3 regions of the Sphingomonas agrestis genome follow, and region 2 is predicted to be linked to each of the others. Evidence: predicted binding sites of a transcription regulator. Region 2 holds the regulator's gene; each other region holds the start of a gene.
The links. The regulator LexA, encoded in region 2, represses DNA repair genes until DNA is damaged. The targets are predictions, from matches to a motif close to GTTCCNCNCTTGTTCT.
Positions count from the first base shown of each region.

Region 1 (9,909 bases), 1.5 Mb from region 2:
GATTTAAAGACAGGCCTTACAGGTTCGAGGATTTTTTCTAGGGAGGTTTCTGCCTTGATGGCCTGATCGGTTTTATCGCTCGTGGCCAGATTAGCGCAATTTACAACATCATCTTCCGCGCGCTCCACATAAGCAAATTCTTCCAAACCGTTGGATATGCTGTCCCCTAACAAAAATGGGGTTATTTCATCGCCCCATGTACCATACTCACTAATGATATTATACGCGATGCAAGCGCCGTAAAAGGCGCGTACCTGATCATAGAACTCGCTGATAGCTCTTGATTGACGCCTTGCTGCTAAATATCCAGAAGTTCTGTATTCAAGATATAGCGCATTAGGGATAATGCTGAGATCGTCCTCTTTCATTACCATGCGCCTAATCACCGTATCTACAGAAGGTACCTCATGATGGGTCTTAAATGTTGGGGAGATCATCGCTCCTGATAAAAGCGTTAGCCTCTCCGATAGGCCTATGTTGATAGCTTCGGAATTAACCCTTTCGCCAAGCTCCACCGCAACGCGTACGATGAGGCGATATTGATTTGGCACCGCTTCCAGCGCGGAAACGATATGTCGGGCAGTCTTCAAGGGATCGGAAAAGCACTTCAGCTTGGTTATGGGCGCGTCATCCTTTGGCAGGGGCGTGGCGCCTAGCACCCGTAGGAGAGTTAGCTGATCTCTCACGAACGACAGCAATGTGCTTCCATCCAAAGCCTTGCTGAGAGATTTTGCAAACTCTGCATCTAGCGCCCCCAGCGTGGTGCTCTCCCAATCTTTCTCGAAAGAGAAGGTGCCATACGAGGTTATCATTCCCCCCTGCAGAGCTTCCGTAATTGCTACAAGCAAAGTGCTGGATATAGACTGGCTAATCTTCATGCTCGAACTTTGCCGAAATGAAGTATCGCAGTCAAATAGCTGACCAAGATGTCTAATGAGGCCGGATGGCTAGGAATCGGCTTACTCCGCCACCACCGCCTGCTTCGCGCCCTTCCCGCGCTCCAGCAATGGCGCCAGATACTTCCCCCTAAAGCTCCGCGGCTCCTTCGCCACTTGCTCCGGCGTGCCTTGAGCGACGATCTCGCCGCCCTTGACGCCGCCTTCGGGGCCGAGGTCGAGGATCCAGTCGGCGGTCGTGATGACGTCGAGATTGTGCTCGATCACCACTTGCCCCCAGCCGCGTCGATCGCTGCCAGCAGCGCCTTCTTGCTCGCTGTGCGGCGCTTGCCGCCGTTGCGGGGGAGGTCGGTAATGCCGGTCTCGGCGCGGCGACGCTCGATGTCTTGCGCTAGCGCTTCCAGCGTCACGGGTTCAGAGGTCTTCGATGCCGTACTCACCGGCGGTCTCCTCGCGGATACGGCGGTCAAGATAAGCGCGGTCGGCGTCGCTGTGAAGTGTGAGGAGGCGGCGGGCCTGTTCGCGCATTTCGGGGGCGCTGCCGCTGGCGAACTGGCCCATGCGGTCGGCGATCATGTCTTCCACCGCGATGATCGCGGCGATGCCGTCGGCGCCCAGATCGACCAGCAGGATGCGGTCGCGGTCGGCCAAGCCGTCGAGCAGGGTCGAGGAGACGATTTCGAAGCCGAGCTTGAGATCGGGATGCATCCAGCCGCGGGTTGCGATGCCGGGACCGGAGGGGCGGACGAAACCGAGAGAGCGAAAGATATGCTCCAGGGATTCCTGGCGGGCAGTGACCAAGTCGAAGTCGCCGGTGGTGACGGCGCTGTTCGAATACAGCTCGACCGCGCCGCCGCCGACTAGGATCGGAGGTTCGAAGTCTTGTGCCGTCATTGCGGTGCTGGCGCGGGCGAAAAGGCGGAGGGCGGCTTCGAACTCTGGCCGGTAGCGTGGTGGCATTTGCATTCCCCCCGGTCGTCTCGCCTGCGGACAGGCCCCACCCCAACCCCTCCCCTGAAGGGGAGGGGCTTTTGTTGGTTACTCCGCCGCCACCGCCTGCTTCGCGCCCTTCCTGCGCTCCAGCAACGGCGCGAGATACTTCCCCGTGAAGCTCCGCGGCTCCTTCGCCACTTGCTCGGGCGTGCCCTGGGCGACGATCTCGCCGCCCTTGACGCCGCCTTCGGGGCCCAGATCGAGGATCCAGTCGGCGGTCTTGATGACGTCGAGATTGTGCTCGATCACCACCACGGTGTTGCCCTGCTCGACCAGCGCGTGGAGGACTTCGAGGAGCTTCCGCACGTCCTCGAAATGGAGGCCGGTGGTGGGCTCGTCGAGGATGTAGAGCGTCTGGCCGGTGGCGCGGCGGGCGAGTTCCTTGGCGAGCTTGACGCGCTGCGCCTCGCCGCCCGAGAGCGTCGTCGCCTGCTGGCCGACCTTGACGTAGCCGAGGCCGACTTCGGCGAGCATCGCCATGCGGTCGCGGATCGGGGGGACCGCCTTGAAGAATTCGAACGCGTCCTCGACGGTCATGTCGAGCACGTCGGCGATGCTCTTGCCCTTGAACTTCACTTCCAGCGTCTCGCGATTGTAGCGCTGGCCGTGGCAGACGTCGCACGTGACGTAGACGTCGGGGAGGAAGTGCATCTCGATCTTGAGCAGCCCGTCGCCGGTGCACGCCTCGCAGCGGCCGCCCTTGACGTTGAAGCTGAACCGGCCGGGCTTGTAGCCGCGCGCCTGCGCCTCGGGCAGGCCGGCGAACCAGTCGCGGATCTGGGTGAAGGCGCCGGTATAGGTGGCCGGGTTGCTGCGCGGGGTGCGGCCGATCGGCGACTGGTCGATGTCGATCACCTTGTCGAGATGCTCGAGCCCGGCGATCCGGTCGTGCTTGCCCGCGAGGATGCGCGCACCGTTGAGCTGGCGCGCGGCGGCGGCGTAGAGCGTGTCGATCGTGAAGCTGGACTTGCCCGAGCCCGAGACGCCGGTGATGCAGGTAAAGGTGCCGAGCGGGATCGACGCGGTGACGCCGGTGAGGTTGTTCGCGGTGGCATTGTGGACGGTGAGCTTCTTGCCGTTGCCTTTGCGGCGCTTGGCCGGGAGGGGGACTTCGCGGCGGCCGCTGAGGTAATCGGCGGTGATGCTGTTCTCGTTCGCCAGGACGTCGTCGAGGCTGCCGTACGCGACGATCTCGCCGCCATGGACGCCGGCGCCCGGGCCCATGTCGATGACGTAGTCGGCGGTGCGGATCGCGTCCTCGTCATGCTCGACGACGAGGACGGTGTTGCCGAGGTCGCGCAGGCGGCGGAGCGTGGCGAGCAGCATGTCGTTGTCGCGCTGGTGGAGGCCGATGCTCGGCTCGTCGAGGACGTAGAGCACGCCTGAGAGGCCGGAGCCGATCTGCGACGCCAGGCGGATGCGCTGGGATTCGCCGCCGCTGAGCGTGCCGCTGGTGCGGTCTAGGTTGAGATAGTCGAGCCCGACATTGTTGAGGAAGCCGAGCCGCTCGTCGATCTCCTTGAGGATCGCGCGGGCGATTTCCTTGCTCTGCGGGGTGAGCTGGTCGGGGAGGTCGGCAAACCAGGCGAGCGCGTCGACCACCGAGAGGCGAGTGACGCTGGAGATGTCGCGCATCGCGACCTTCACGGCCAGCGCCTCGGGCTTGAGGCGGGCGCCTTCGCAGACTTCGCAGGCGTGGCTCGCCTGGTACTTGCTGAGCTCCTCGCGCATCCAGGCGGACTCGGTCTGGAGCATGCGGCGGTTGAGGTTGCCGATCACGCCTTCGAACGGCTTCTTGACGTCGTACGACTTCTTGCCGTCGACGAAGGTGAGCGTGACGGGCTTGCCCCTGGTGCCGTGGAGGATGGCGTAGTGGATCTCCACGGGGAGGTCCTGCCACGGGGTGTCGAGGCTGAAGCCGAATTCGCGGGCGAGGCTGCCGAGGACCTGCATGTAGTAGGGGCTGGGCGGGTTGGACTTGGCCCAGGGGACGATCGCGCCCTTCTTGATGCTGAGGTCGTGGTTGGGGACGACGAGGTCCTCGTCGAACACGAGCTTCTCGCCGAGGCCGTCGCAGGCGGGGCAGGCGCCCTGGGGGGCGTTGAAGCTGAACAGGCGCGGCTCGATCTCGGCGATGGTGAAGCCGCTGACCGGGCAGGCGAACTTCTCGGAGAAGACGATGCGGTTGGCGGGGATGCCGGTGTTCTTCATGTTGCCGCCCGCAGCCGCCTCGTCCTCGCGGCCGGGGACCACGCCGTCGACCAGGTCGACATAGGCCAGCCCCTCGGCGAGCTTGAGCGCCTGCTCGAAGCTTTCGGCGAGGCGCGTGGCGATTTCGCCGCCCACGACGAGGCGGTCGACCACGACTTCGATGTCGTGCTTGTACTTCTTGTCGAGCGCGGGGGCTTCCTCGATCAGATAGGTCTCGCCGTCGATGCGGACGCGCTGGAAGCCGGCCTTCTGCCACTCGGCGAGCTCTTTCCGGTACTCGCCCTTGCGGCCGCGGACGACGGGCGCGAGGAGGAGCAGGCGCGTGCCCTCGGGGAGCGCGAGGACGCGGTCGACCATCTGGCTGACGGTCTGCGCGGCGATCGGCAGGCCGGTCTCGGGGCTGTAGGGGATGCCGACGCGCGCCCACAGGAGCCGCATGTAATCGTAGATCTCGGTGACCGTCGCGACCGTGGAGCGCGGGTTGCGGCTGGTGGTCTTCTGCTCGATCGAGATGGCGGGGGAGAGGCCTTCGATATGATCGACATCGGGCTTCTGCATCATCTCGAGGAACTGGCGGGCATAGGCCGACAGCGACTCGACATAGCGGCGCTGGCCCTCGGCATAGATCGTGTCGAACGCGAGGCTCGACTTGCCCGAGCCCGAGAGGCCGGTGATCACCGTCAGCGTGTCGCGCGGGATATCGATGTCCACGCCCTTGAGATTGTGCTCGCGCGCGCCGCGGACGGAGATGTGGGTGAGACTCATGAAGGGCGTTCTATCTCTGTTCTTGCGGGGATTCCAGTGGCAGAGATAGGAAGGAGGAGCGGGAGTTGCGAGGGGTGGGCGGCGACGGCCTGCGCCCCAATGGCACGGATGACCCGCACGCGCTTGAGCGGTCGTTGAAGCATTTCCCCCTAGTCGTTGTGCGCGGGGCCCGTTCCGGTGCCGACCGCTTGCAGATAGGCCAGCAACGCCGTTTCCAGTTGCGTCGCCAGGGACTCCGTAAATTCGGCTGAGGCATAGCCCTCGAGCATTGTTCGCGGCAGCCCGAGGAAGATACTGAGGAACACTTCGGCGGTGACGCGCAAGCGTGGGAATTCGGCGTCCGGTGCCGATCGCAGCATCTCGGCGATTGCAGGCAGCATCAGATTGTGGACCGTGAGCGCGATGTTCTTCCCGGTCTTCTCGGCCGCGACGGCGTAGAGGACTGCCGCTTCCTGCGGATCGTGCATTTTCAGGCGTAGCAGAACCGCGACCAAATGCCTGGTCATCTCGGCGATCGGCTTGCCCGCAACCTCCTGGCATGCGCCGATCACCGAAGCGGAAAAACCATCCAGGTGCCGTTCCAGCACGGCGGCGAGCAACACGTCGCGATTGGGGTAGTATTGATAGATCGTGCCCACAGAAACGCCGGCCCGCCGCGCAATACGAGTCGTGGTGCAGTGGCCGAGTCCCTCCCGTGTCAAAACTTGAATCGCTGCGGTTTGCAGGGCCGATATCGTCGCCATGGAGCGAGCCTGAACCGGCAGTTTCCGGGCGATTGCGGGCTTCGGAGGGGCGTTCATGAAATGCGAATTCCAATGCTGAGCGTAGCTCCATAAATCTAGCGCGCACCAAAGTTTCCGCGAGAGAGAATGGAGATCAGCATGCCGATGCCCGCCGCTCCGGACTATGAGAATGCGTCAAGCCCCTTCGCCTCCTGGTGGCTCAATCACGTCGCCGTCCGGGTGCCCGACTTCAGCGCAGGCGTCCGCTGGTATACCGAGACGCTGGACTTTCGGCTCGTGCATAGCTGGCCATATGAAGGCGGCATCACATTCGGATATTTGTCGCCTGCTACCGACAACCGCGTTCGTATCGAGCTCATGGGTGGCCCGGGCGCCCAACGGAAGCCGCACTACGCAGATCTGAACGACAGCTTGTCGCTATACGGCTTTCACCATGTGGGCTTTCGCGTGGACGACGTGGACGAAGCCGTAAGGATGCTGAAGGAACGCGGCGTAACAATCCTCTCCGAACCGATGGATTTCGAAGCCTGTAATCGGCGTTTCGCGGTCTTCTCCGACCCGTGGGGCAACATCTTCGAAGTCGACCGGCCGATCGTACCGGACGGTCCCAAAGCCTAGACGAGACGAGGCAAGCCTGAGTCCAAGGCGTCAGGCTGCGAGTGTGCCAGCCATATGGCCACGATGCATGCGGGAACGGATTTCGATCATCGCCTACGCAATATGGGAGACCTAGAATGTCGCGTGCGGAAGACTTTGTGTCCGTGATCTGGGAAGCACGGGCGAAGCCAGGGTGCGAAGACGATATGCGCTTGTTTCTCAAGAGCGCGGTCACCTTGTCTAGAAACGATCCTGGGTGCATCGACTATGAAATGCATGAAGTCGCCGATGAAGCTGGCGTCTTCATCGCGTATGAACGCTGGGTAAGCCGTGATGCCTTGAACAAGCACCTGACGGCACCTCGCATGAGCGAAATGGCGCCTCGACTCCTGACGTTGATGCAAGGATCGATCGAGGATGGTATGCGGATACTTCATGCTATCCGTCCGGACAGCTGAGGCCTCTTTGAGCAGGCGCCACAACTAGGCGTCTGTGCGCCTACGCCGCCTGCGTCAGCGCCTCGGTAACCTCGCGGACCTTGGCGGGGCGTTCGCCAAGCGGGCAGATCTCCAGCGCGTCCTCGAGATCGGCGGCGCGGACGCCAAGCTGCGCTTCGTGGAACAGCCCGGCCGAGCCGGCAAGCTTGTGAAGCAGCCCGCGCAGCTCGGAAATCTCCTCGTCGTCGAAGCGGGCGCTGGCGGCGATGCGCTCGGCCAGCGCGAGCAACTCGGCCTTGCGGGTGTCGTACCGGGCGCGCAGCTCGGGGGAGATGACGAGCTTGGCCGCGGGCCTGGGGGCAGGGGCGGGGGCCGGTTCCCCGGCATCCGCATCCGCATCCGCACCGGCATCGGCATCGGGTTCGATCGCCAGCGGCTCGGGGCGGGCCCAGCGGCGGATGGCCTTGCCGAGGTCGGCGAGCTGGACCGGCTTGGCGACATGCGCCTGCATCCCTGCGGCGAGGCAGGCGGCCACGTCGTCGGCATAGGCATTGGCCGTGAGCGCGAGGATCGGCAGCGTCTCGGCGCTGATGCCCGCGTCGCGGATCGCCTTGGTCGCCTGGATGCCGTCCATCACCGGCATCTGCATGTCCATCAGCACGAGATCGAACGGCTCGGCCGAGCGCGCCGCGGCGACCGCGGCGGCGAGCGCCTGCGCGCCGTCGACGGCGGTGACGCTCTCATGGCCGAGCTTGCCGAGCATCGCTTCCACCAGCGCCTGGTTGACGTCGTGATCCTCGGCCAGGAGGATGCGCAGCGGGCGCTCGACTTCCTGCTTGGGGGGATCGATCACCGGGGCATGCGCGTCGCCGGGGTCGGCGAGCTTGAGCGGCACGCGCAGCGTGAAGCGCGTGCCCTTGCCCTCCTCGCTCTCCATCACCAGCGTGCCACCCATCAGCGTGGCGAGCTGGCTGCTGATCGCAAGCCCGAGCCCGGTGCCGCCGAAGCGCCGCGCGGTAGACTGCTCGGCCTGGACGAACTGCTCGAAGATCGCCGGCTGGCGATCCTGGGCGATGCCGATGCCGGTATCGGCGACGGTGATCTCGATATGCGCGCGGCGATCGTGCCAGCCGCGCTTGGCCTCGATCGAGACGCTGCCGGTTTCGGTGAACTTGACGGCGTTGCCGAGCAGGTTGAGCACGATCTGGCGCAGGCGCAGCCCATCGATCAGGACGAACATCGGCAGCTCGGGCTCGATATCGAACCACAGCCGCAGGCCCTTCTGCGCGACCGCGGGCTCGATCAGCTTGACGCAGTTGCGCAGCGCGTGGCGGAAATCGACGCGCTCGGGGGCGATCTGCATCTGCCCCGCCTCGATCTTCGAGATGTCGAGGATGTCGTTCAACAGGCGCATCATCGCCTTGCCCGAATCGACGATCAACTGGGCGTGGCGCTGCTGCTGATGGTTGAGTTCGCTGTGGAGCAGCAGGTCGGCGAAACCGAGCACGCCGTTCATCGGCGTGCGGATCTCGTGGCTCATATTGGCGAGGAAGCTCGACTTGGCGCTCGCCGCAGCCTCGGCGCGCGCGCGGGCGATCTCGAGCGCGAATTCCAGGTGCTTGCGCTTGGTGACGTCGCGCAGCGAGGCGATGACTTCGATCGGCGCGCCGCTCGCCGGATCGCGAACCAGCCCGCAACTCGCCTCGATCCAGGTCTCGACGCCGGCATAGCCATATTTCGCGATCCGGTTCGTAGTGACGCCGCGCTCGATCTCGCCCGCGACGAGGCGGGTGTAGAAGTCGAACAGCGCGGGCTTGTCTTCCTTGTGGACCATCCCCGCCATCGAGCCGCCGACGGCGAGCTCGGGCTGGATGCCGAGCACCTGTTCGGTCGAGGGCGAGGCATAGGTGACGGTGCCGTCGAGATCGATGCGAAACACCGCGTCGGTGGCGTTCTGGGCGAGCAACGCGAGCTGTGCCTCGGCGATCTCTCGGCGGGCGATGTCCTGTTCGAGCTGGTCGTTGGCCTCGCGCAGGCTCAGCATTCGCGCGCGGCGGTCGCGCAGCACGAGCAAGGCGAGCAGGAGGACTAGGAAGGCACTGCCGACGAACGCGATCCGGACGGGCTGTTCATAGGCGTTGGCGCGATCGAGCCGCTCGGCGAGCAGGCGGTCTTCCTCGGTCTCGATTTCGTTGATCGTGCGGAGCAGGCGGACCGTGGCGGCGTGCGATTCGGCGCTGTCGAGCGCGGCGATCGCCTCGGCAGTGCGACCGGTGCGGCGCAGCCACATCGTCTGCTGCGCGGCCGAGAGGCGCTCCTGGATCAGCGAGGCGAGCCGCGCGACGCGGACGCCCTGTTCGGGATTGTCGGTGATCATCGAACGCAGTGCATCGAGTTCGCGCGGCAGCACGCCGCGCTGGGCTTCGACCGCGAGGAAATCCTCCTGCGTCCCGGTGAGCAGGTAGCCGCGGCGATAGACTTCGGCGCGCAGGCTGAGGATGCGGACCTTGGCGAGATGCTCGGAGACTTCGAAGGTATGGCGGACCCATTTCTCCGCGGCCTGCTTCTGCGAGGCAAGCCACAGCCCCGAGGCCGCGGAGCAGATCAGCAGCAGGAACACCGCCACGATCATCGTCCGCGACCGGTGCCGAATGGCGTTGTTCATCGTCGAGTTCCCTGAAACCCCAACCTCTACTATAGGATAAATCGCCAATTTTTTGTTGCGGACTAGAACCCGCGTGCCGGGCAATTTATCCGTCGCAGGCTCGATAGCGCTTATCATGCGTTATAATAGGGGTGGCATGTGGCGCCTCGGGCGGGTCGAAGGGTTTGGCAGAATGGCACGGATCATCATCGCGGACGACGACGAGATCGTGGGCGAGATGGCCCGCGACGCGCTGATCGCGGCGGGGCACGGCGCGGGGCTGGTGAGCAACGGCGCCGACGCGCTCAAGATCGTCAAGGCGCGGCGACCGGACCTGCTGATCCTCGACTGCAACATGCCCGAGGTCTCGGGGGTGCTGGTCGTCCAGGAGCTGCGGAAAATGCCCGAATATGCCGATTTGCCGGTGATGATGCTCACCGGGCGGCGCAGCGACCGCGACGAGGAACTGGCGCGCTTCGCAGGCGCCAACGAATATATGAAAAAGCCTTTCGATCCTGACGAACTCGTGTTCCGTGTCGAAGAGCTGCTTGCGGCGAAGCGCTGAGGCGGCATGGCACGGATCATTTATGTCGAGGACGACGAGCTGGTCGGCGCGCTGGTCC
Region 1 covers NZ_JAWJEJ010000001.1:68,165-78,073, forward strand. Annotated here, with positions in the region: gene RZN05_RS00325 (HEPN domain-containing protein) at 1-878, opposite strand, end outside; partial or broken gene RZN05_RS00330 (hypothetical protein) at 960-1,181, opposite strand; gene RZN05_RS00335 (hypothetical protein) at 1,160-1,336, opposite strand; gene RZN05_RS00340 (hypothetical protein) at 1,311-1,790, opposite strand; gene uvrA (excinuclease ABC subunit UvrA) at 1,935-4,865, opposite strand; gene RZN05_RS00350 (TetR/AcrR family transcriptional regulator) at 5,015-5,608, opposite strand; gene RZN05_RS00355 (VOC family protein) at 5,747-6,226, shown strand; gene RZN05_RS00360 (putative quinol monooxygenase) at 6,343-6,663, shown strand; gene RZN05_RS00365 (hybrid sensor histidine kinase/response regulator) at 6,704-9,307, opposite strand; gene RZN05_RS00370 (response regulator) at 9,480-9,851, shown strand; gene RZN05_RS00375 (response regulator) at 9,858-9,909, shown strand, end outside.
Region 1: uvrA (excinuclease ABC subunit UvrA) is a predicted target of LexA. The motif match lies at 4,873-4,888, and genes of this name have one in related genera.

Region 2 (9,909 bases):
CGCGCGCTTCATTTTCTCGCTGCCCAGCCAATAGGGCGCCCGCCGGGTTCGGCGGACGCCCTGTTTGACTTAGCGGCGGCGGCAGACGGTCACGCGACCCTGATGGCGGCGGTGCTCGGTCCAGCAGCGGCGGCGATCCCCGCGGTAGTAGCGCCCGCGATTGTAGTGGCGCCCGCGATCCCAACCGCGACCACGATCCCAGCCACGGCCGCGATCCCAGCGGTTGCGGTCGCCGCGCCAGCGGCGGTCGTCGCGATAGCCGTATCCGTAATCCTGGACCGCGGCGGCGGCGGCCACGGCAGTGACCGGCGCGGCGCTGGCGGTGGTGGTGGTGGCCCCGGCGATCCCGGTAAAGGCGAGCGCGGCGGCGGCGATGATCTTGGCGATTTTCATCCTCTGTCCTCTCTCTTTCAGTCCCGCAATGAGAGAAAACTAGGCGTGCCCGGCCTTCGCGAAGCTGAATCGGATTGTAGTCTCCCGTACAGATTCGGGGGTTTTCCGCGGGAAAGCTGGCTTGCGGCATTAGCGGAGCTTATGGCTTTGCGATGGTCCGACCGCATTTGCCGCTCAATGCCCTGCGCGCGTTCGAGGCGTCGGCGCGACATCTTTCCTTCACCCGTGCGGCGATCGAGCTGTGCGTGACCCAGGCAGCGGTGAGCCACCAGGTCAAGGCGCTCGAGACGCGGCTGGGGGTGCAGCTGTTCCGCCGGTTGCCGCGTGGGCTGGCGCTGACCGACGAGGGGCACGCCCTCCAGCCCGCACTCGCCGAGAGTTTCGACCGGATGGCCGAGCTGGTCGAGGGGATTGCGGGCGGGGAGGCGACGCAATTGCTTTCTGTCGCTGCGGTGGGGACGTTCGCAACGGGGTGGCTGCTGCCGCGACTGCCGGCGTTCCGCGCGGCGCATCCGCGAGTCGACCTTCGCCTGTTCACCAACAACAATCGCGTCGACCTGGCGGGGGAAGGCCTGGATTACGCGATCCGCTTCGGCGATGGCGCGTGGCACGCGACCGAGGCGATGCCGCTGATGGAGGCGCCGCTGACGCCGCTGTGCTCGCCCGCGATGGCGCGCGGGCTGGCCGAGCCGCGCGACCTGCTCGGGCTGCCGCTGCTGCGATCATACCGTGCCGACGAATGGGGGCGCTGGTTCGGCGCGGCTGGCGTGGCTGCGCCGGCGCTCAAGGGACCGGTGTTCGATTCGTCGCTGGTGATGGCCGAGGCAGCGCTGCAAGGGGCGGGGGTGGCGCTGGCGCCGGCATCGATGCTCGGGCGGGCGATCGACGACGGGGCGCTCGTGCGGCCCTTCGGGGTCGAGGTCGCGACGGGGCGTTACTGGCTGACCTGGCTCAAGTCGCGCGCGCCGAGCCCGGCGATGGTCGGGTTCCGGGAGTGGATTGCCGAGGAGATTTCAGCCGTCATCCCGGCGTAAGCCGGGATGACGATTACCTCTCGATCAGCGCTGACCGACGGGGACGTAGTCGCGCTGGGTCGGGCCGGTGTAGAGCTGGCGCGGGCGGCCGATCTTCTGCTCGGGATCCGAGATCATCTCGTTCCACTGCGCGACCCAGCCGACGGTGCGGGCGAGCGCGAACAGCGCAGTGAACATCGTCGTCGGGAAGCCGATCGCCGAGAGGATCACACCCGAATAGAAATCGACGTTCGGGAACAGCTTCTTCTCGACGAAGTACGGATCCTTGAGCGCCATTTCCTCGAGCTGGAGCGCGACTTCGAACACCGGGTCGTTGACCTTGAGCGCCTCGAACACTTCGCGCACGGTCTTCTGCATCACGGTCGCGCGCGGATCGTAGTTCTTGTAGACGCGGTGGCCGAAGCCCATCAGGCGGAACGGATCGTTCTTGTCCTTGGCACGCGCGATGAATTCCGGGATGCGCTCGGGGCGACCGATCTCGTGGAGCATGTTGAGCGCCGCCTCGTTGGCGCCGCCATGCGCGGGGCCCCACAGGCAGGCGATGCCGGCGGCGATACAGGCGAACGGATTGGCGCCCGACGAACCGGCGAGCCGCACGGTCGAGGTCGAGGCGTTCTGCTCGTGATCGGCGTGGAGGATGAAGATGCGATCGAGCGCCTTCTCGACCACCGGGTTCACCTCATATTCCTCGGCCGGGACGCCGAAGGTCATCCGCAGGAAGTTGCCGGTGTAGCTGAGCTTGTTGTCCGGATAGAGGAACGGCTGGCCAACGCTGTACTTGTACGCCATCGCCGCGATCGTCGGCATCTTGGCGATCAGCCGGTGCGACGCGATCATGCGCTGCTTGGGATCGGTAATGTCGGTCGAATCGTGGTAGAAGGCCGAGAGCGCGCCGGCGACGCCGCACATCACCGCCATCGGGTGCGCATCGCGGCGGAAGCCGCGATAGAAGGTCGCCAGCTGCTCGTGCAGCATCGTGTGGCGCGTGATCGTGTTCTCGAACTTGGCGAGTTCGTCGCTGCTCGGAAGCTCGTGGTTGAGCAGGAGGTAGGCGACTTCCATGAAGCTCGACTGCTCGGCGAGCTGGCCGATCGGGTAGCCGCGGTGGAGCAGCACGCCCTCGTCGCCGTCGATATAGGTCAGCCCCGATTCGCACGATGCGGTCGAGGTGAAGCCGGGATCGTAGGTGAACTTGCCGGTCTGGGCGTAGAGCTTGCGGATATCGACGACGTCCGGGCCGACGCTGCCCGTGAGGATCGGGTATTCGACTTCCTTACCCGGAACCTGAAGCTTCGCGGTATCGCTCATATTCGTCGTCCTTACTCTGGCCCGGTCAGGCGGGCTTGGTCATTTGATCGGCGATGCGGCCCAGGCTCTCTTCGCGTCCCAGCAGCGCCAGGACGTCGAAGATACCCGGAGAAGTCTTCCGCCCGACCAGTGCCGCGCGCAAAGGCTGCGCAACGGCGCCGAGCTTGACCCCAGCATCGTCGGCGACGGTGCGTACCGCCGCTTCGAGCGCCTCCGTATCCCAGCTTCCGGCCGCGTCAAGCGCGGTATGTACCCGGAGCAGGAGCGAAGGCGCGTCTCCCTCCAGCAAAGTCCTGGCCCCCTCGTCGAGTTCCAGCGGCCTTGTCCGGAAGAGGAACATGGCACCATCGGCGATCTCGTTGAGATTCGCCGCGCGCGGCTTGAGCGCTGGCATCGCGGCAGTCAACAGTGTTGACTGAGATTCGCTAGTTTCAAACGGCAACCGCTTGGCGACCAGATCGGCGAGGTGCGAATCCTCGGCGGCGCGAATATAATGGCCGTTGAGGTTCTCGAGCTTCTTGATGTCGAATCGCGACGGGCTTTTGCCGACCCCGGCGAGATCGAACCATTCGACCGCTTGGTCGCGGCTGATGATCTCGTCGTCGCCATGGCCCCAGCCGAGACGGAGGAGATAGTTCGACACCGCTTCGGGCAGCAGGCCGAGCTGATCGCGGTACTCGTCGACCGCCACTGCGTTCTTGCGCTTCGACATCTTGGTGCCGTCGGCGTTGAAGATCAGCGGGATGTGCGCGTAGATCGGATCGTCCCAGCCGCCCTCGATCGCATCCATTGCGCGATAGATCGGGAGCTGGCGGAAGGCGTTGTTGAGATGGTCGTCGCCGCGGATCACATGGGTGACGCCCATGTCGTGATCGTCGACCACCACGGCGAGCATATAGGTCGGCGTGCCGTCCGAGCGGAGCAGGACCATGTCGTCGAGCTCGCTGTTGTTGACGGTGACCGACCCCTGGACCTTGTCTTCGATCGTGACGCTGCCTTCGCGCGGCGCCTTGAGGCGGATGACGAAGGGTGCGCCCTCCGGGGCTTCGCTTGCGTCGCGATCGCGCCAGCGGCCGTCATAGCGCAGCGGCTGCTTGTTGGCGCGCTGCTCGGCGCGCATCGCCTCGAGCTCTTCGGCGGTGGCGAAGCATTTGTACGCGTGCCCGGCAGCGAGCATCGCTTGGGCGACTTCGGCATGGCGGCCGGCGCGCGAGAATTGATGGACCGCCTCGCCGTCCCAATCGAGCTCGAGCCAGCGCATCCCATCGAGTATCGCGGCGATCGCCGGCTCGGTCGAGCGTGCGCGATCGGTATCCTCGATGCGCAGCAGGAACTTGCCGCCGTGGTGCCGGGCGAACAACAAATTGAACAGCGCCGTGCGGGCGCCGCCGATATGGAGGAACCCGGTGGGCGACGGCGCGAAACGGGTGACGACAGGCTTGCTGCCGGTATCAGATGTTGCGCTCAACCGCGCCTGCTCCCAGAATTGAAAATCGATGGCCAGTCCAGCCGCCGAGGCCCCTAGCACGGGGTTGCCCGCCCTTCAAATCGGGGCGGTGGGCTCTGTTCGCCAGTTGGCCAATCGGATCGAGCGCTGGCTCGAGGCCGAACGCGAGCAATTGGTGCTGTGGCTGCCGGTGATGCTGGGGGCGGGGATCACTGCCTGGTTCGTGCTGCCCGATGCGGCGCGCTGGATCGCTTTCGTGTTGGGCAGCACGGCGCTGGGACTCGGCGCTTTTGCCTTCGGCGGGGGCGGGCGTGCGCCGCGGGTGCTTGCAGTCGCCGGGCTGACGCTGGCGGCGGGATGCACGCTGATCTGGTGGCGCGCCGAGCGCGTTGCGGCACCGGTGCTGGCACGGCCGGCGGTCGTGCTGATGACCGGGCAGGTCGAGCGCGTCGAGCAATTGCCGGCGCGCGACATGGTGCGGGTAACGCTGGCGCCGCTGGGTCATGCCGATCTGCCGCCGCGGCTGCGGATCAACCTAGCTATCGGCGATGCGCCGAAGGATCTCGCACGCGGCACCGTGATCCGGCTGCGCGCACGGCTGATGCCGCCGCCGTCCGCGGCGGTGCCGGGGGCGTATGACTTTGCGCGCGTGGCGTGGTTCGCCGGGCTGGGCGCGACCGGCAAGGGATTCTCGCCGGTCGAGATCGTGCGCCCGGCGGCGACTCCCGGCGCGGACCTGCGCACGCGGCTGTCGGGGCATATCCAGTCGCGCATTGCCGGGAGCGCCGGCGGCATCGCCAGCGCGCTCGCCACCGGCGACCAGGGCGCGATCGCCGAGGTGGATTCGGAGGCGATGCGGCGATCGGGGCTCGCGCATCTGCTCTCGGTGAGCGGGCTACACGTCACGGCGGTAACCGCTGCGGCGATGCTGCTGGTGCTCAAGCTGCTCGCGCTGAGCCCGACTTTGGCGCTGCGCTGGCGGCTGCCCTTGGTCGCGGCGGGGGCGGGCGCGCTCGCGGCGATCGGCTATACGCTGCTGACCGGCGCCGAGGTGCCGACGATCCGATCGTGCGCGGCGGCGTTGCTGGTGCTGCTCGCGCTCAGCCTGAGGCGCGAGGCGATCACGCTGCGGCTGGTGGCGGCAGGGGCGTTCGTCGTGTTGCTGCTCTGGCCAGAGGCGCTGGCCGGGCCGAGCTTCCAGTTGAGCTTCGCCGCGGTGACGGCGATCGTGGCGCTGCACGAGGGCCCGCGGGTGCGCGGCTGGTTTCGGCGGCGCGAGGAGGGGCAGGGGCGGCGCCTGCTGCGCGGGCTGGCGTCGCTACTGCTCACCGGCATCGCGGTCGAGCTGGTGCTGATGCCGATCGGACTATTTCATTTCCACAAGGCCGGCATCTACGGCGCGCTGGCCAATATCGTCGCGATCCCGCTGACCACCTTCGTCATAATGCCGCTCGAGGCACTGGCACTGGCGCTCGACCTCGCCGGGCTCGGCGCGCCGGCCTGGTGGCTGACGGCGCGGGCGCTCGACCTGCTGCTGTGGCTGGCGCATGCCACGGCCTCGGCGCCGGGTGCCGTTGCAGCGTTGCCGGCGATGCCCGGCGGGGCGTATGCGCTGATCGTCGTCGGCGGGCTATGGGTGGCGCTGTGGCGGACGCCGGTGCGCTGGATCGGCGCGGCGCCGTTCGCGGCGGGGCTCGCCTGGGCGCTGGCGACGCCGGCGCCCGACCTGCTGGTGACGGGCGACGGGCGGCACCTGGCGATCCGGATGTCGAACGGCGAGATGGCGCTGCTGCGCGACAGGGCAGGGGACTATACCCGCTCGATGCTCGGCGAGAATAGCGGCGCGGAGGAGGATCTTGCGCTGCTCTCCGAGGCGCCGGACGCGCGGTGCAGCCCTGATCTGTGCCTGATCGACGTGCGATCGGGTGTCCGGCGCTGGCGCGTGCTGGCGACGCGGAGCGGGTACCTGGTGCCGTGGCGGGAGATGATCGACCTGTGCGGCAAGACCGATATCGTGGTCAGCGAGCGACGACTGCCGCCGGGCTGCACGCCGCGCTGGCTCAAGCTGGACCGCGAAATGCTGGCCAGAACGGGTGGTGTAGCGATCAGCTTCGCCGATGCGCGGGTTCGCACCGTGCGGCGCGGCACGGCGCATCCCTGGCTAAACCCGTTGACGGTGCAGCCGCCATATGCCGCGCCGTCCCCGCAGCCTGCTCAGTAGCGGCGCAGCAACCCGGCGAGCTTGCCCTGCACCCGGACCTGATCGGGCCGGTAGCGCTGGGCGCTATAGTCCCGGTTCGCGGGGTCGAGCCGGACCATCGCGCCTTCCTTGCGGAAATATTTCAGCGTCGCCTCGGCATCGTCGATCAGCGCGACGATGATCTCGCCGTCGCGCGCGGTCTCGGTGCGGCGGATCAGCGCATAATCGCCGTCGAGAATGCCCGCCTCGACCATCGAATCACCCGCGACTTCGAGCGCGTAATGCTCGCCCGATCCGAGCAGCGCGGCGGGGACGGGGAGCATCGACGCGCCTTCGAGCGCCTCGATCGGCGTACCCGCGGCGATGCGGCCGTGGAGCGGGATCTCGACGACGTCGTTGGCCGGCGACGGCGGCGTTGAGCCGGACGAAATTGACCGCGAAGTTGACGAAGTTGACTGCTCCATCGCGCGCGTCTTGCCCGCCGGCTTGGCGTCGCCGCGCTCGGGCACGCGCAGCACTTCGAGCGCGCGGGCACGATTGGGCAGGCGGCGGATGAACTCGCGTTCCTCGAGCGCGCTGATCAGCCGGTGCACGCCCGACTTCGACTTGAGATCGAGCGCCTCCTTCATTTCCTCGAACGAGGGCGAAACGCCGGTCTCGGCCAGGCGATCGGCAATGAAGCAGATTAGCTCGTGCTGCTTGCGCGTGAGCATCCAGGTCCTCCTAGAACAGATTGGGAACGTTTATGCAATGTTCCCGGCGCTTGTCAAGCGACGTCGAGGATTTCCACCGAGTCGCCGATTTGAGCCGGCGGCGCGCCCCGCGCGCGGACGATCAGGCAGGTCGCGCGGGCGAGCGTACGCAGCATCGAGCTGTCCTGGATCGTGGTGGCGAAGACGCGCCCGTCGCGCTGCTCGGCGCGGAGATAATCGCTGCGATCGCCACTGGCGGGCAGGGGTTCGCCCAGGACCGCCGGGCGGGTGCGCGGCATTGGATCGCCCGCGCCTGAAAGCGCCGCGACCACGGGCCGCACGAAGAGCAAGGTGGTGACGAAGGCCGATACCGGATTGCCGGGAAGCCCGAGCACCAGCGTCTCGCCGAGCCGGCCGGCCATCATCGGCTTGCCCGGACGTAGCGCGACCCGCCAGAAGTCGATCGTCGCGCCGACTGCCTTGAGCGCAGGCTGGACGAGATCGTGGTCGCCGACCGAGGCGCCGCCGCTGGTGACGAGCAGATCGGCGTCGACCGCGCGGAACGCGGCCTCGAGTGCGTCCTGGCGGTCAGGGAGGATGCCTAGGTCGATCAACTCGACGGGCAGCCCGGCGAGTTGCGCGGCGAGCATCAGCCGATTGGTCTCGGGAAGCTGGGCCTCGCCGATCGGCGCGCCGGGCGGGACGAGTTCGTCGCCGGTCGCGGCGAGCGCGACACGGACCTTCCGGGAGACGGCGACCGTCCCGTGGCCCGCGGTGCCGAGCAGCGCCAGCGCGGCCGGGGTGAGGCGATCGCCGGCGCGGACCAGCGGATCGCCTTCCGAGAAGTCGAGGCCGCGGCGGCGGACGTTGCGGCCGAGATGCGCGGGGCCTTCGCCGTCGAGCGATACGCGATCGCCCTCACGGCGCGCTTCCTCCTGGACGAGGACGGTGTCGGTGCCGGTGGGCAGGGGCGCGCCGGTGAAGATCCGCACCGCATCGCCCGGCCCTGCCTCGCCGGCAAAGGCGCGACCGGCAGCGCTCTCGCCGATCACGCGCCAAGGGCCGGGCAGGTCGCCGAAGCGTATCGCGTAGCCGTCCATCGCCGAGAGGTCGGCATAAGGCTGGGTGCGTAGCGCGGTGATGTCGGTAGCGGCCCAGCGACCGGCCGCCTCGGCCAGCGCGACCCGCTCGACCGGCAAGGGCCGAGCGAGCGCCAGCAGGCGGGACTGGGCTTCGGCGACGGGGAGCAGTTTGGGCATTACCCGGCTTTGGGCCGGGAAGCGCCCGCGACGCAAGCGCTCAGCCTTCCCGCGGCGCCCTTCCGCCTGAGACCATGCTGAGGTCGCGCGGGCGCAGCGGCAGGCGGAACTCGCAGAGGATGCGATTATGCGCGGCCTCGATCACGTTCGCCGGGCCGCCGCCGATCTCAGGGAGCGACACCCAGAGCTGGGCGCCCGGGGCGAGCGCGGCGCGGGTCTCGAGTTCGACGAGGTGCGCAGTGATCCCGCGGACGCGCGCATTCCACCAGCGCACACCCTCGCGCACGCTGGCCGGCGCATCGAGCCGGATCGCGTGCTTGTCGGGAATCATGCCTTCGCTCTCGATGTTCTGTGGAGTCGGCGTGGTGCGCGCCTGGGCGCGCTGGGCGTGGCGGAACCACGGCATGAGCGTCTGCCAGCCGAGTTCCTCGTGGAAGGCAATGCCGGCCTGGCCGTCGCGGATCCAGCGGACGATGCCGTCGAGCGGGCGCAGCGCATCGAAGGTGAGGTGAACCGCATCGCCGACCGCGAGCTCGAGCCGCGTGTCGATGCCGACGCCGCCCTGCGAGATGTTGCGCGTGCGGGCATGCTCGACCTTGCCGCCACTGCGGATCGACACGAGCTGGTTGATCTCGACGCGCGGCATCGCCCGGCGCTCGGCGGGGAGATTGGCGAGCGTGCGCGCGAGCGTGCTGATGATGTCGATCGGCTCGTCGAACACAAAACCGCACTCGCCGTCGGCGCACCAGTCGATCCGGCCGGCGACATGCTGGCCGCTCGCCATTTCGAGGTGCATCGACTCCGCTTCCGCGAGCCTGGCGCCGATCTGGAGCGTCGCGCCGGCCGAACTGAGACGCTGGAGCGAGCAGGCAAAGCGTTCGGTGTCGCTGGCGAGCCAGGCGGCGTCGAATGCGGCCTGGGTGTCGGGCTGCTGGCGCACCGCGCGCGGCGGATCGGCCGAGAGCGAGAAGATGGTTGCGGACCTGAGCGCCTGATTCATGTACTCTACTTTCCACTCAGCCCGTGGCGCGGACCTTGCTCGTGCCGCCTCAAAGGCGGGTTAATTTTGACGGTTGTAGAATCCCTAACGCTGGGGCGGCCGGGTTCGTTCGAAGCGGCACAACGAGGGCGGGGCAGAGGTGTTCCCGTGGGATCGGGCCATGCGGTCAGGGCCGCAGACACACTGCGCCCCTCCCGGCCGTTTCCCCTGGAGGGGAGCGGGAAGTTAGGCGGCCCAGTCGCCCGATTTGCCGCCGGTCTTGGTGAGCAGGCGGATATCGCCGATGACCATCGCCTTATCGAGCGCCTTGGCCATGTCGTAGAGGGTGAGCAGCGCGACGCTGGCAGCGGTGAGCGCCTCCATCTCGACGCCGGTCTTGCCTTCGGTAGCGGCAGTGGCGGTGACGGTGACGCCGCTCGCGTCGGGGGCGAGGTCGATCGCCACGCGCGTGAGGGGAAGGGGGTGGCAGAGCGGGATCAGCTCGGCGGTCTTCTTGGCGGCCATGATCCCGGCGATGCGCGAGGTGGCGAGGACGTCGCCCTTCTGGACGCTGCCTTCGCGAATCGCGGCGGCGGC
Region 2 covers NZ_JAWJEJ010000001.1:1,524,867-1,534,775, reverse strand. Annotated here, with positions in the region: gene RZN05_RS06590 (sensor histidine kinase) at 1-34, shown strand, start outside; gene RZN05_RS06585 (hypothetical protein) at 70-393, opposite strand; gene RZN05_RS06580 (LysR family transcriptional regulator) at 546-1,427, shown strand; gene RZN05_RS06575 (citrate synthase) at 1,452-2,735, opposite strand; gene gltX (glutamate--tRNA ligase) at 2,761-4,203, opposite strand; gene RZN05_RS06565 (ComEC/Rec2 family competence protein) at 4,376-6,403, shown strand; gene lexA (transcriptional repressor LexA) at 6,397-7,095, opposite strand; gene RZN05_RS06555 (molybdopterin molybdotransferase MoeA) at 7,149-8,333, opposite strand; gene RZN05_RS06550 (PilZ domain-containing protein) at 8,374-9,333, opposite strand; gene moaC (cyclic pyranopterin monophosphate synthase MoaC) at 9,559-9,909, opposite strand, start outside.

Region 3 (9,909 bases), 260 kb from region 2:
GGCAAGTCGACCGTGCTCCGGACGCTCGAGGATCTGGGCTGGGAAACCGCCGACAACCTCCCCCTCCTCCTCCTCCACCGCCTGCTCGACACGCCGCAGGGCGAGGGTGCCGATGGCGACGACGATCGCCCGCTCGCGCTCGGCATCGGCAGCCAGACCCGTGGCTTCGATGCCGAGAGCGTCGTCCAGCGCGTCAAGAAGTTGAGCGCGCAGGAAGGCTATCAGCTCGGCACGCTGTTCCTCGAATGCGACGGCGCCGAGCTCGAGCGCCGCTATTCTGAGACCCGCCGTCGCCACCCGCTCGCGCAGGATCGCCCGGCGCGCGACGGCATCGCCCGGGAGCGCGAGCTGCTGATGCCGCTGCGCCGCTGGTCGAACCGGTTGATCGACACCACCACGCTCTCCACCAACGAGCTCCAGCAGCAGATCCGGCACACCTTCGCGGGGGACGGGCTGGGCAAGACCGTGCTGACCATCGCCTCGTTCGGTTTCGCCCGTGGCCTGCCGCGCGATGCCGACCTGGTTTTCGACATGCGCTTCCTGCGCAATCCGCATTGGGTCCAGGGGCTGCGCCCTGGGACCGGCCAGGACGCCGATGTCTCGGCCTATATCGCCGACGATCCTGCCTATGCCCAGGCGATGGCCCAGATCGAAGCGCTGCTGCTGCTGCTGCTGCCGCGCTATCAGGCCGAAGGAAAGGCATATGTTACCGCCGCATTCGGGTGTACGGGGGGCCGCCACCGCTCGGTTCACGTCGCCGAGCGGATGGCGCGGCGGTTGCGCGAGGAAGGATTTTCGCCCACGGTGACCCACCGCGATTTGCAGACCGCGCCGCAGGACTCGCTGGAAGGGGCCCCGGTGACCATTTCAGGGGGCGGAGTTTGAGATGATTGGTTTGGTGCTCGTGACGCACGGACGACTCGCCGAGGAGTTCGTGGTCGCGATGGAACATGTAGTCGGCAAGCAGGAACGGATCGAACCGATCTCGATCGGCCCCGAAGACGATATGGAAGCCCGCCGCGCCGACATCGCCGCGGCGATCGGGCGAGTCGACGAGGGCCGCGGAGTGATCGTGCTCAGCGACCTGTTCGGCGGCACGCCCTCGAACCTCGCCATCTCGCTGATGGAAGCCGGCCGGATCGAAGTGATCGCCGGCATCAACCTGCCGATGCTGATCCGGCTGGGCAGCGCGCGCAAGACGATGAAGGTCACCGAAGCCGTCGCCGCTGCGCGCGACGCGGGGCGGAAATACATTACCGTCGCATCCGAGGTGCTGGGGGAAGCCGCCGCGTGAGCCGGTCGATTCGCACCGTGATGATCGAGAACCGCCGCGGCCTGCACGCCCGTGCCAGCATGGCGTTCGTGACATTGGCGACCAACCAGCCCGTCGAGCTCACCGTCGAGAAGGACGGCGCCAGCGCTTCGGGCACCTCGATCCTCGACCTGATGATGCTCGGCGCCGCCAAGGGCGACACGATCACGATCAGCGCCGAGGGCGAAGGCGCCGACGCCGCCGTGCAGGCGCTGGTCGAGCTGGTCGAGGCGCGCTTCGGCGAGGAATAGCCCTCCTGCCCGCTACTCGCTAAGGGGTGCCATGCCTCGCGAGATAACCGCCTTTTCCAATCCGCTCATCAAGCGTGTCCGCAACCTGCGCGACAAGCGGCACCGGCGCGAGGAAGGGCTGTTCCTTGCCGAGGGGCTGCGCATCCTTACCGAGGCGAGCGAGGCCGGTCGGATCCCGGACTATCTGTTCTTCGCGCGCGACATGGCGAACCACCCACTGGTCCGCGCGCTGGTCGAGGCGACCGAGGCCGCCGGCGGCGAGGCGATCGAGACCAATGCCGACATCCTCTCCAAGCTATCGGGCAAGGACAATCCCGGCGCGGTGGTCGGCGTCTATCCCGAATTCGCGCTGGGGCTCGCCGATCTCGATCCCGGCACTGCGCCGATCTGGCTGGTCGCCGAGCGGCTGCGCGATCCGGGCAATCTCGGCACGATCCTGCGCACCGGCGACGCAGTCGGCGCGGGCGGACTGATCCTGCTCGACGAGTGCGTGGACCCGTTCTCGGTCGAGGCGGTCCGCGCGAGCATGGGGGCGCTGTTCACCGTGCCGGTCGCCAAAGCGAGCTGGGCGGAGTTCGTGCCCTGGCTGCGGAACGGCCCCGGACAACTCGTGGGGCTCAGCCTCGATACCGAATACGACTATAAGGCTGGGGAGTATCAGGCCCCCACCTTCCTGCTGACCGGCAACGAAGCGCAGGGCATGCCCGACTTCATGGCGCAGGAATGCGACCTGCTGGTCAAGATCCCGATGCTCGGCAAAGCCGACAGCCTCAACGCCGCGGTCGCCACCGCAGTGATGGCCTATGAGGTGCTCAGTAGGATTCGCGACGCTTAACTTCGCACTTTGCGCATTTAACGTTTTCGTTTGTTGCGAGGGTTTGCAATATTGTTTCGCGGACGGTGTTTTACTTCCGATCATGTCAAAGAGCGCAAGCGAAGGCTTGCACACAAAATCCTATATTGCCAGCGCGACCCAAGAACCTGAACGCCAGCCGATCGTTACGGCCATGCGCGGTTCAGCCGTGCGACCGCAAATCTCGCGGAAAGGAGTTACCCCATGCGCCTGATCCTTGCCGCCGGCCTGATCGCCGCCACTGCCCTGCCAGCCGCCGCCCAGCCGCGGACCAATTATCGCGCGAGCGGCACCGAGCCGTTCTGGAGCCTGACGATCGACGCGCGGACGATGCGCTTCGAGGCGCCGGGCCGGCCAACCGTTTCGGTCGCGGCGCCGCGGGTGATCCACGGCTTTGCCGGCGAGATGTGGCAGACCCGGCGAATCAACGTCAACACGGTGCACAAGAGCTGCAGCGACGGGATGAGCGACCGCGTCTATGGCGACACGGTGACGGTGCGGGTCGACGGACGGACCTATCAGGGCTGCGGCGGCGACCTCGCCGCGCCGGCCCATAGCGACCTGATCGGTGGCGCCTGGCGTATCGAGGCGCTGTCGGGCCGCCCGGTGGCACGCGGCACCGCGCCGAGCGTGACGTTCCGCGACGGGCGCGTATCGGGCAATGCGAGTTGCAACCGCTTCAACGGGAGCTATCGCTTCGAACGCGGCCGGCTGACCACCGGGCCGCTGGCGAGCACCAAGATGGCGTGCGCCGACCGCGCGAGGAACGTCCAGGAGACGACAATCCTCCGACTGCTCGGCGAGCGGGTGACGGTGAGCCGCAACCGTGGGGGCAAGCTGGTGCTGAGCGGCGCCGGCGGCCGGACGATGACACTGGTGGCCGAGCGGCGCTGAGCGGCCTATTGCTTGATGTCGCGGACCTTCTTCCAGGTTATCGCCGAGATCTGCTTGCCGTCGTCGATGACGTACCAGTCGACCATAGCGTTGGTGTGCTCGACGCGGAACACGCGATAGCTGCCGTCCATGCGCAGGAAATCGGCTTTCTGCACATAGCCATAGTCATCGACGATCTTGCTCTCGGCGGCGCGCTTGGGGTCGGCGATCTTCCGAAGCGCCGGGCTCATATGGACGGTCTGCGGGTAGTCCTTGCGCAGCCAGTAGAGCAGGATGGTCTCTTCTAGCATCGCGCGCGAGCGGGCGTTGGGATCGGCGACCGGCGCCGTGAAGCGGATCGAATTGAATATCCGGCCCGAGTCGGCGGGCACGGCACCTGCATCGCCCCACACCCAACCGAAGGCGTAGAGCCGGTTGTCGCGCGCCACCAGCAGGTAGCGATGCGACGCGGGCGAACCGTAATAGTCGGTCGTGAACGAGAATATCACTTCGTGCGCGGGCGAGCCCTGGAAGGTCAGTGCACGGTTGCGAACGAGCTTGAAGTCATTGAGCCCGCCGCGCGCGATATCGTCGGCGCGTGCCTTGAGCAGGCCCTTTGCGTCGCTGATCGAATCCGGAGCGAAGTTGGTGACATTATAGTTGAAGCTGCTGCAGCGCCCGTCGATCTTCGCACCGGCGCGGCCCCGTTCGCGTACATCGACGTTGACGTAGCCCTGATCCAATCCATAGCTGATATGCGTATCGGTCGTGACATCGACCGAGACGCCGAGCGAGGGCACGATCAAGGTCTGCCATTGCGGCGCATAGCAATTCATGTCGGCCGCAGCGGGCGTAGCTGCCAATGTCGCTGCTGCAAGCGCGCCGAGGCGCCAAAAATATTTCCCCGCCATTGATCCCCCCTCGCTGAAAGCCGGCAGCGCGAGAAATCTCGCAACACTCCGGCGAAGTCAAACGCCTGATGCGAATACGTAAGTAAGGACAAGGGCTTGACGTCGATCGTTCGCGCCGTAACGTAATGAAATTCCTTCGCTTCCAGGGGGCAAGCGAGGTCCGGCCTGATCCTACTCGGCCGCTTTCAATTCCGCTTCTGGCTCGCCAGCGTGGCTGGCCAGGAGCTCGACCGGCGGAATAGCCTCGATCTCCCGCGCGCCAGTCTCGATGTTGAGCTCCTTGAGCTTGCGGGCGCTGACCAGCGCGCGGGTCTCAAGACTGTTGGCGAAGGTATTGAAATTCTTGACCGCGGTGTTGAGGCCGCTGCCGACGACGCGCAGATCGCCCAGCGCCTTGGCGAGCCGATCGTAGAGCTCCTTGCCGAGTTCGCCGATCTGCCGGGCTTCCTTGGCGAGCTTTTCCTGGCGCCATACCGCTGCGACGGTGCGGGCGATCGCGATGAGGTTGGTCGGGGTGGCGAGCAGCACGCGCTTCTCGAAGGCGAAGTCCCACAGGGTATGGTCGTGCTCGAGCGCCGCCGACAGGAAATGCTCGCCGGGCACGAACATGATCACATAATCGGGCGCGTCCTCGAACTGGCTCCAATAGGCCTTGTTGCCGAGCGCGTTGATATGCGCCTTCATCGAAGCGGCGTGCGCAGCGAGGCCGACATGGCGCTCGCCCTCGTCGACCGCGCCGAACGCATCCTGATAGGCATTGAGCGACACCTTGGCGTCGATCACCAGCGCCCGCCCGCCGGGGACGCGGACGATCGCGTCGGGCCGCAGGCGGCCGCCATCCTCGCTCGCCGTGTTCACTTCGGTCTGGAAGTCGGTGTGCTCGGCCAAGCCGCAGGTTTCGAGCACGTTCTTGAGCTGCTGCTCGCCCCAGCGCCCGCGCGACTTGGGGGCGTTGCGCAGCGAATTGACCAGCTTGGCGGCTTCGCTGCTGACCTTCTCCTGACCGATCCGCATCTGCTCGATCTGGCCCTTGAGCTCGCCGAACGCATCGCGGCGCTCGGCCTCGACCTTGGCGACGCCCTCCTCATAGCGCTGGAGGCGATCGCTGACCGGCTGGAGCATCGACTTTAGGTTCTGGCCGGCGACTTCCTCGGATTGCCGGAAGCGGGCCTCGGCGCGTTCGAGAAAGGCCTTCTGGGTCTCGCCGAGCATCGTGGTGGCGAGTTCGCGGAACTGGCCCGCCATCGCCTCGCGCGCGCCCTTGAACTCCTCCAGCCGCTCTTCGAAGGCCTCCGCCCGGGTGCGGAGTTCGGTGAGCTGGAGCCGGGCTTCGTCGCGCTCGTCGCGGAGGAGCGTGTTTTCGTCGCGCAGCGCGGGGAGCTGGCTGGCGCGCTCCTCGGCGATGACGAGGTCGGAGATTGCCGCCTTGAAGTCAGCTTCGCGCTTGTCGCGGTCGGCGCGCGCCTGGGCGACGCCACGGTTGCCGACGAACCAGCCAAGGGCCAGGCCCGCGAGCAGCGCGGCGATGACGACGATGAGTGCGAGCGAGTCCAAATACGCCTCCCGGAACAGAAAGCGAACCTAGCGGGCAGATGGCTGTGAGGCAATACGCGCTGCACCTACTCCGGCGCAGGCCGGAGCATTGGCAATTTACGGGTTCACCTTGCCCAGCGCTCCGGCCTTCGCCGGAGCACCATAAGGTGGCTTACGCAGCGGCCTTGCGCGCCTTGGAGAGCTTCTTGAGGATCATGTCGCGCTTGAGGCGCGAGAGATAGTCGATGAACACGATGCCTTCGAGATGGTCCATCTCGTGCTGGATGCAGGTGGCGAGCAGGCCCTCGAAGACCTCGTCATGGCTCTCCCCCTTCTCGTCGAGCCACTTGACCCGGCAGCGCGCGGGGCGTTCGACGTCGGCGAATTGCTCGGGGATCGAGAGACAGCCTTCGGTATAGACCGACTGCTCCTCGGCGGGATCGAGGATCTCGGGATTGATGAATACGCGCGGGGCGCGGATCGGCTTGCCCTCCTCGTCCTCTTCCTCCTGCAGGTCCATCACCACGACGCGCTTGGGCACGCCGACCTGGATCGCGGCGAGGCCGATGCCGGGGGCGTCGTACATCGTATCGAACATGTCGGCGATCAGGTCGCGCAGTTCGTCGTTCACCTCCACCACGGGCTGGGAGATGAGGCGCAGGCGCGGATCCGGGACTTCGACGATGGGTAGAATGGCCATCGCGACGATTTAATTCGCCCCGGGCTTCGCCGCAAGTGTCGGAAACTACGCGACCGGGCGGCGCGCGCGGAGCGCCTGGGCGAGCGTGCCCTCGTCGAGATAGTCGAGCTCGCCGCCCACCGGCAGGCCGTGGGCGAGCTGGGTGATGCGGATCGGATAGGTTTCGAGCCGCTCGGCGAGGTAGTGCGCGGTGGTCTGACCGTCGAGCGTGGCGTTCATCGCGAGGACGACCTCATCGATCCCGCCGGCAGCGACGCGGCGGACCAGGCTGTCGATCCGGAGATCCTCGGGCCGGACGCCTTCGAGCGCGGAGAGCCGGCCGCCCAGGACATGGAATTTCCCCGGAAACAGCCGCGACCGATCGAGCGCCCAGAGGTCGGCGACTTCCTCGACCACGCAGAGCGACCGCGCGTCGCGGCGCGGATCGGCGCAGATCGCGCACGGGTCGCTGGTGTCGACATTGCCGCAGATCCCGCAGGTGCTGAGGCGCCGGCTGACCGCAGTGAGCGCCGAGAGCAACGGATCGAGCGCGGTCTCGCGCTTCTTGAGCAGATGGAGCACCGCGCGCCGCGCCGAGCGCGGGCCGAGCCCGGGAAGGCGCGAGAGCGCCTGGGTCAGTGCCTCGATTTCGGGGGATGCCATGTGCCCAGACATAGGGGCTTGCGCACCGCCCTGCCAAGCGGCGAGAGGGGCATATGCGGATCATCTTCATGGGCACGCCCGAATTCGCCGTCCCGACGCTCGACGCGCTGGTCGCGGCGGGGCACGAAATCGTGGCGGCATACAGCCAGCCGCCGCGGCGCGGGAATCGGGGCAAGACCGCCCCCTCCCCCGTGCATGCCCGCGCCGAGGCGCTGGGGATCGCGGTGCGCACGCCCTTGTCGTTCCGCAGGGAGCCCGGGGCGATCGAGGCGTTCGCGGCACTGGAGGCGGACGTGGCGGTGGTCGCCGCCTATGGCCTGATCCTGCCTCAGGCGGTGCTCGACGCGCCGCGGCTCGGCTGTCTCAATGTCCACGGCTCGCTGCTGCCGCGCTGGCGCGGGGCGGCGCCGATCCAGCGCGCTATCCTGGCGGGGGATGCCGAGACGGGCGTGGGGATCATGCAGATGGAGGCCGGGCTCGACACCGGGCCGGTGCGGCTCGAGGGACGCACCCCGGTTGGCGGCAAGACTGCGGGCGAACTGACAGCGGAATTGAGCGCGATGGGCGCGGGGCTGATGGCGAAGGTGCTCGGCGATTTCGATCGCTATCCGGCGGTGGCGCAGCCCGAGGATGGCGTCACCTATGCCGCCAAGATCGACAAGGCAGAAGCGCGGCTCGACTTTGCGCGGCCGGCGGTGGAGGTCGAGCGGCAGGTGCGCGCGTACAATCCCGCGCCGGGGGCGTTCTTCGAAGTGGGCGGCGAGCGTATCCGGGTGCATGCCGCCGAGATGGTCGCCGGCAGCGGTGGCATCGGCTCGGTGCTCGACGAACGGCTGACGATCGGCTGTAGCGAAGGCGCGATCCGGCCGATCCTGGTGCAGCGCGCGGGACGTGGCGTCATGACGTCAGCCGAGCTGCTGCGGGGGTTCGCGATCCCGGAGGGCACGCGGCTTTGACGCGGTTTGCACTCACGGTGGAGTTCGACGGCCGCCCGTTCATGGGCTGGCAGCGGCAGGATCACGGCCCCAGCGTCCAGCAGGCGATCGAGGAAGCGGCGTTCGCGGTTACCGGCGAGCGCGTGGCGGTGCATGCCGCGGGCCGGACCGATGCAGGCGTGCATGGGCTGGGCATGCGCGCGCATCTCGACATTGCCAAGCCGATCGCGGCGTTCCGGCTGATGGAGGCACTCAACGCGCAGGTGCGGCCCAATCCGGTGGCGATCCTCGAATGCGTCGAAATGCCCGAGGACTGGCATGCGCGCTTCTCGTGCCTGGCGCGGCATTACGAATATCGCATCGTCAACCGGCGTGCGCCGCTCACCTGGGAAAAGGGGCTGGCCTGGCGGATCGCCGCCGACCTCGATGCCGAGGCGATGCACGACGCGGCGCAGCTGCTGGTGGGACGGCATGACTTCACCACGTTCCGCTCGGTGCATTGCCAGTCGGAGAGCCCGCTCAAGTCGCTCGACCGGCTCGACGTGGTGCGCGCGGGCGACCGGATCGCGGTGTATGCCTCGGCGCGGTCGTTCCTGCATCACCAGGTGCGCTCGATGGTCGGGTGCCTGGGGCTGGTCGGCCAGGGCAAATGGACTGCCGGCGATCTGCGCGATGCGCTGGAGGCGCGCGATCGATCGCGGCTCGGGCTCAACGCGCCGCCGGACGGGCTGTTCTTCGTCCGGGCCGACTATCCCTGACGGCTGAACTTCGCCGCCAGCTCGACATGGGTCGACCAGCGGAACTGCCCTACCGGCTGGACCCAGTCGAGGGCGTAGCCAGCCTTGCCCAAAATCTCAGCATCGCGTGCGAAGCTGCTGGGATTACATGATACATAGGCGATTAATGGTGCCGTGCAAGTCGCGATCTGGGCGACCTGCTCGCGGGCGCCCGCGCGTGGCGGATCGAGCACGACGACCTCGAAGCGCGACAAGTCGCCCGCGGTCACCGGCCGGCGGAACAGGTCGCGATGGTCGGCGAAGACCGGGCGCCCCGCGGCTCCGGCGGCCGCCTTGAGCGCCAGGATCGGATCGCGCGCCGCTTCGGCGGCATAGACCTTTGCCTGGGGGAAGGCGAAGGTGAAGGTGCCGAGCCCGGCGAACAGATCGGCGACGGTCCGCGCATCGCCGGCGATCTCCCGCACCGCCGCGACCAGCGCATCCTCGCCCTCGGGCGTTGCCTGGAGAAAATTGCCCGGCGGGAACGGCACGGGCACGCCGCCAAGCGTCACCGTGACGGGCTCGGGCTCGTAGCGCGCGCCGGGTCCGAAGCCCTCATCGATCGAGAGGCGGGCGAGATGGTGGCGGTGCGAGAAGGCGCTGAGCGCCTCGGCCGCGGCGAGCCCTTCGGCGTCGAGCCCGTCGATCAACACATCGGGGCCTTGGTCGGTCCGGGCCAAATGGACGTTGATCCGGCGGTTGCCCGGGATCAAGGCGGCGAGCACCCCGCGCAGGGGGCTGACCAGCGCGAACAGCTCGGGGGCGAGGACGTGGCATTCCTCGATATCGATCAGCTCGTGGCTGCCCTGCCGCGTGAAGCCGAGCCGGACCTGGCGGCCGCGGCGCTCGGCATGGAGCGTGGCGCGGCGGCGCGTGCGTGGCGGCGAGAGCAAGGGCGCGCGGACATGGGTCTCCAGCCCCTGCGCGGCCAGCGCCCCCACCACGCGATCGACGATGAACTGCGACCAGCTCGCGTCGTCGAGATGCTGGAGCTGGCAGCCGCCGCATTCGGGGAAGTGCCTGCACGGCGGTACCTGGTGGTGCTGGCCGGGAATGACGCTGCCGTCCTGCGCCAGCCGGTCGCCCGGCGCAGCGAAGGCGACATGACGCCCATCACCGGTAA
Region 3 covers NZ_JAWJEJ010000001.1:1,264,893-1,274,801, reverse strand. Annotated here, with positions in the region: gene rapZ (RNase adapter RapZ) at 1-885, shown strand, start outside; gene RZN05_RS05340 (PTS sugar transporter subunit IIA) at 887-1,294, shown strand; gene RZN05_RS05335 (HPr family phosphocarrier protein) at 1,291-1,563, shown strand; gene RZN05_RS05330 (TrmH family RNA methyltransferase) at 1,595-2,398, shown strand; gene RZN05_RS05325 (META domain-containing protein) at 2,621-3,310, shown strand; gene RZN05_RS05320 (hypothetical protein) at 3,316-4,200, opposite strand; gene RZN05_RS05315 (DNA recombination protein RmuC) at 4,372-5,754, opposite strand; gene def (peptide deformylase) at 5,906-6,433, opposite strand; gene recR (recombination mediator RecR) at 6,479-7,075, opposite strand; gene fmt (methionyl-tRNA formyltransferase) at 7,129-8,031, shown strand; gene truA (tRNA pseudouridine(38-40) synthase TruA) at 8,028-8,768, shown strand; gene RZN05_RS05290 (class I SAM-dependent RNA methyltransferase) at 8,759-9,909, opposite strand, start outside.
Region 3: RZN05_RS05315 (DNA recombination protein RmuC) is a predicted target of LexA. The motif match lies at 5,766-5,781, and genes of this name have one in related genera.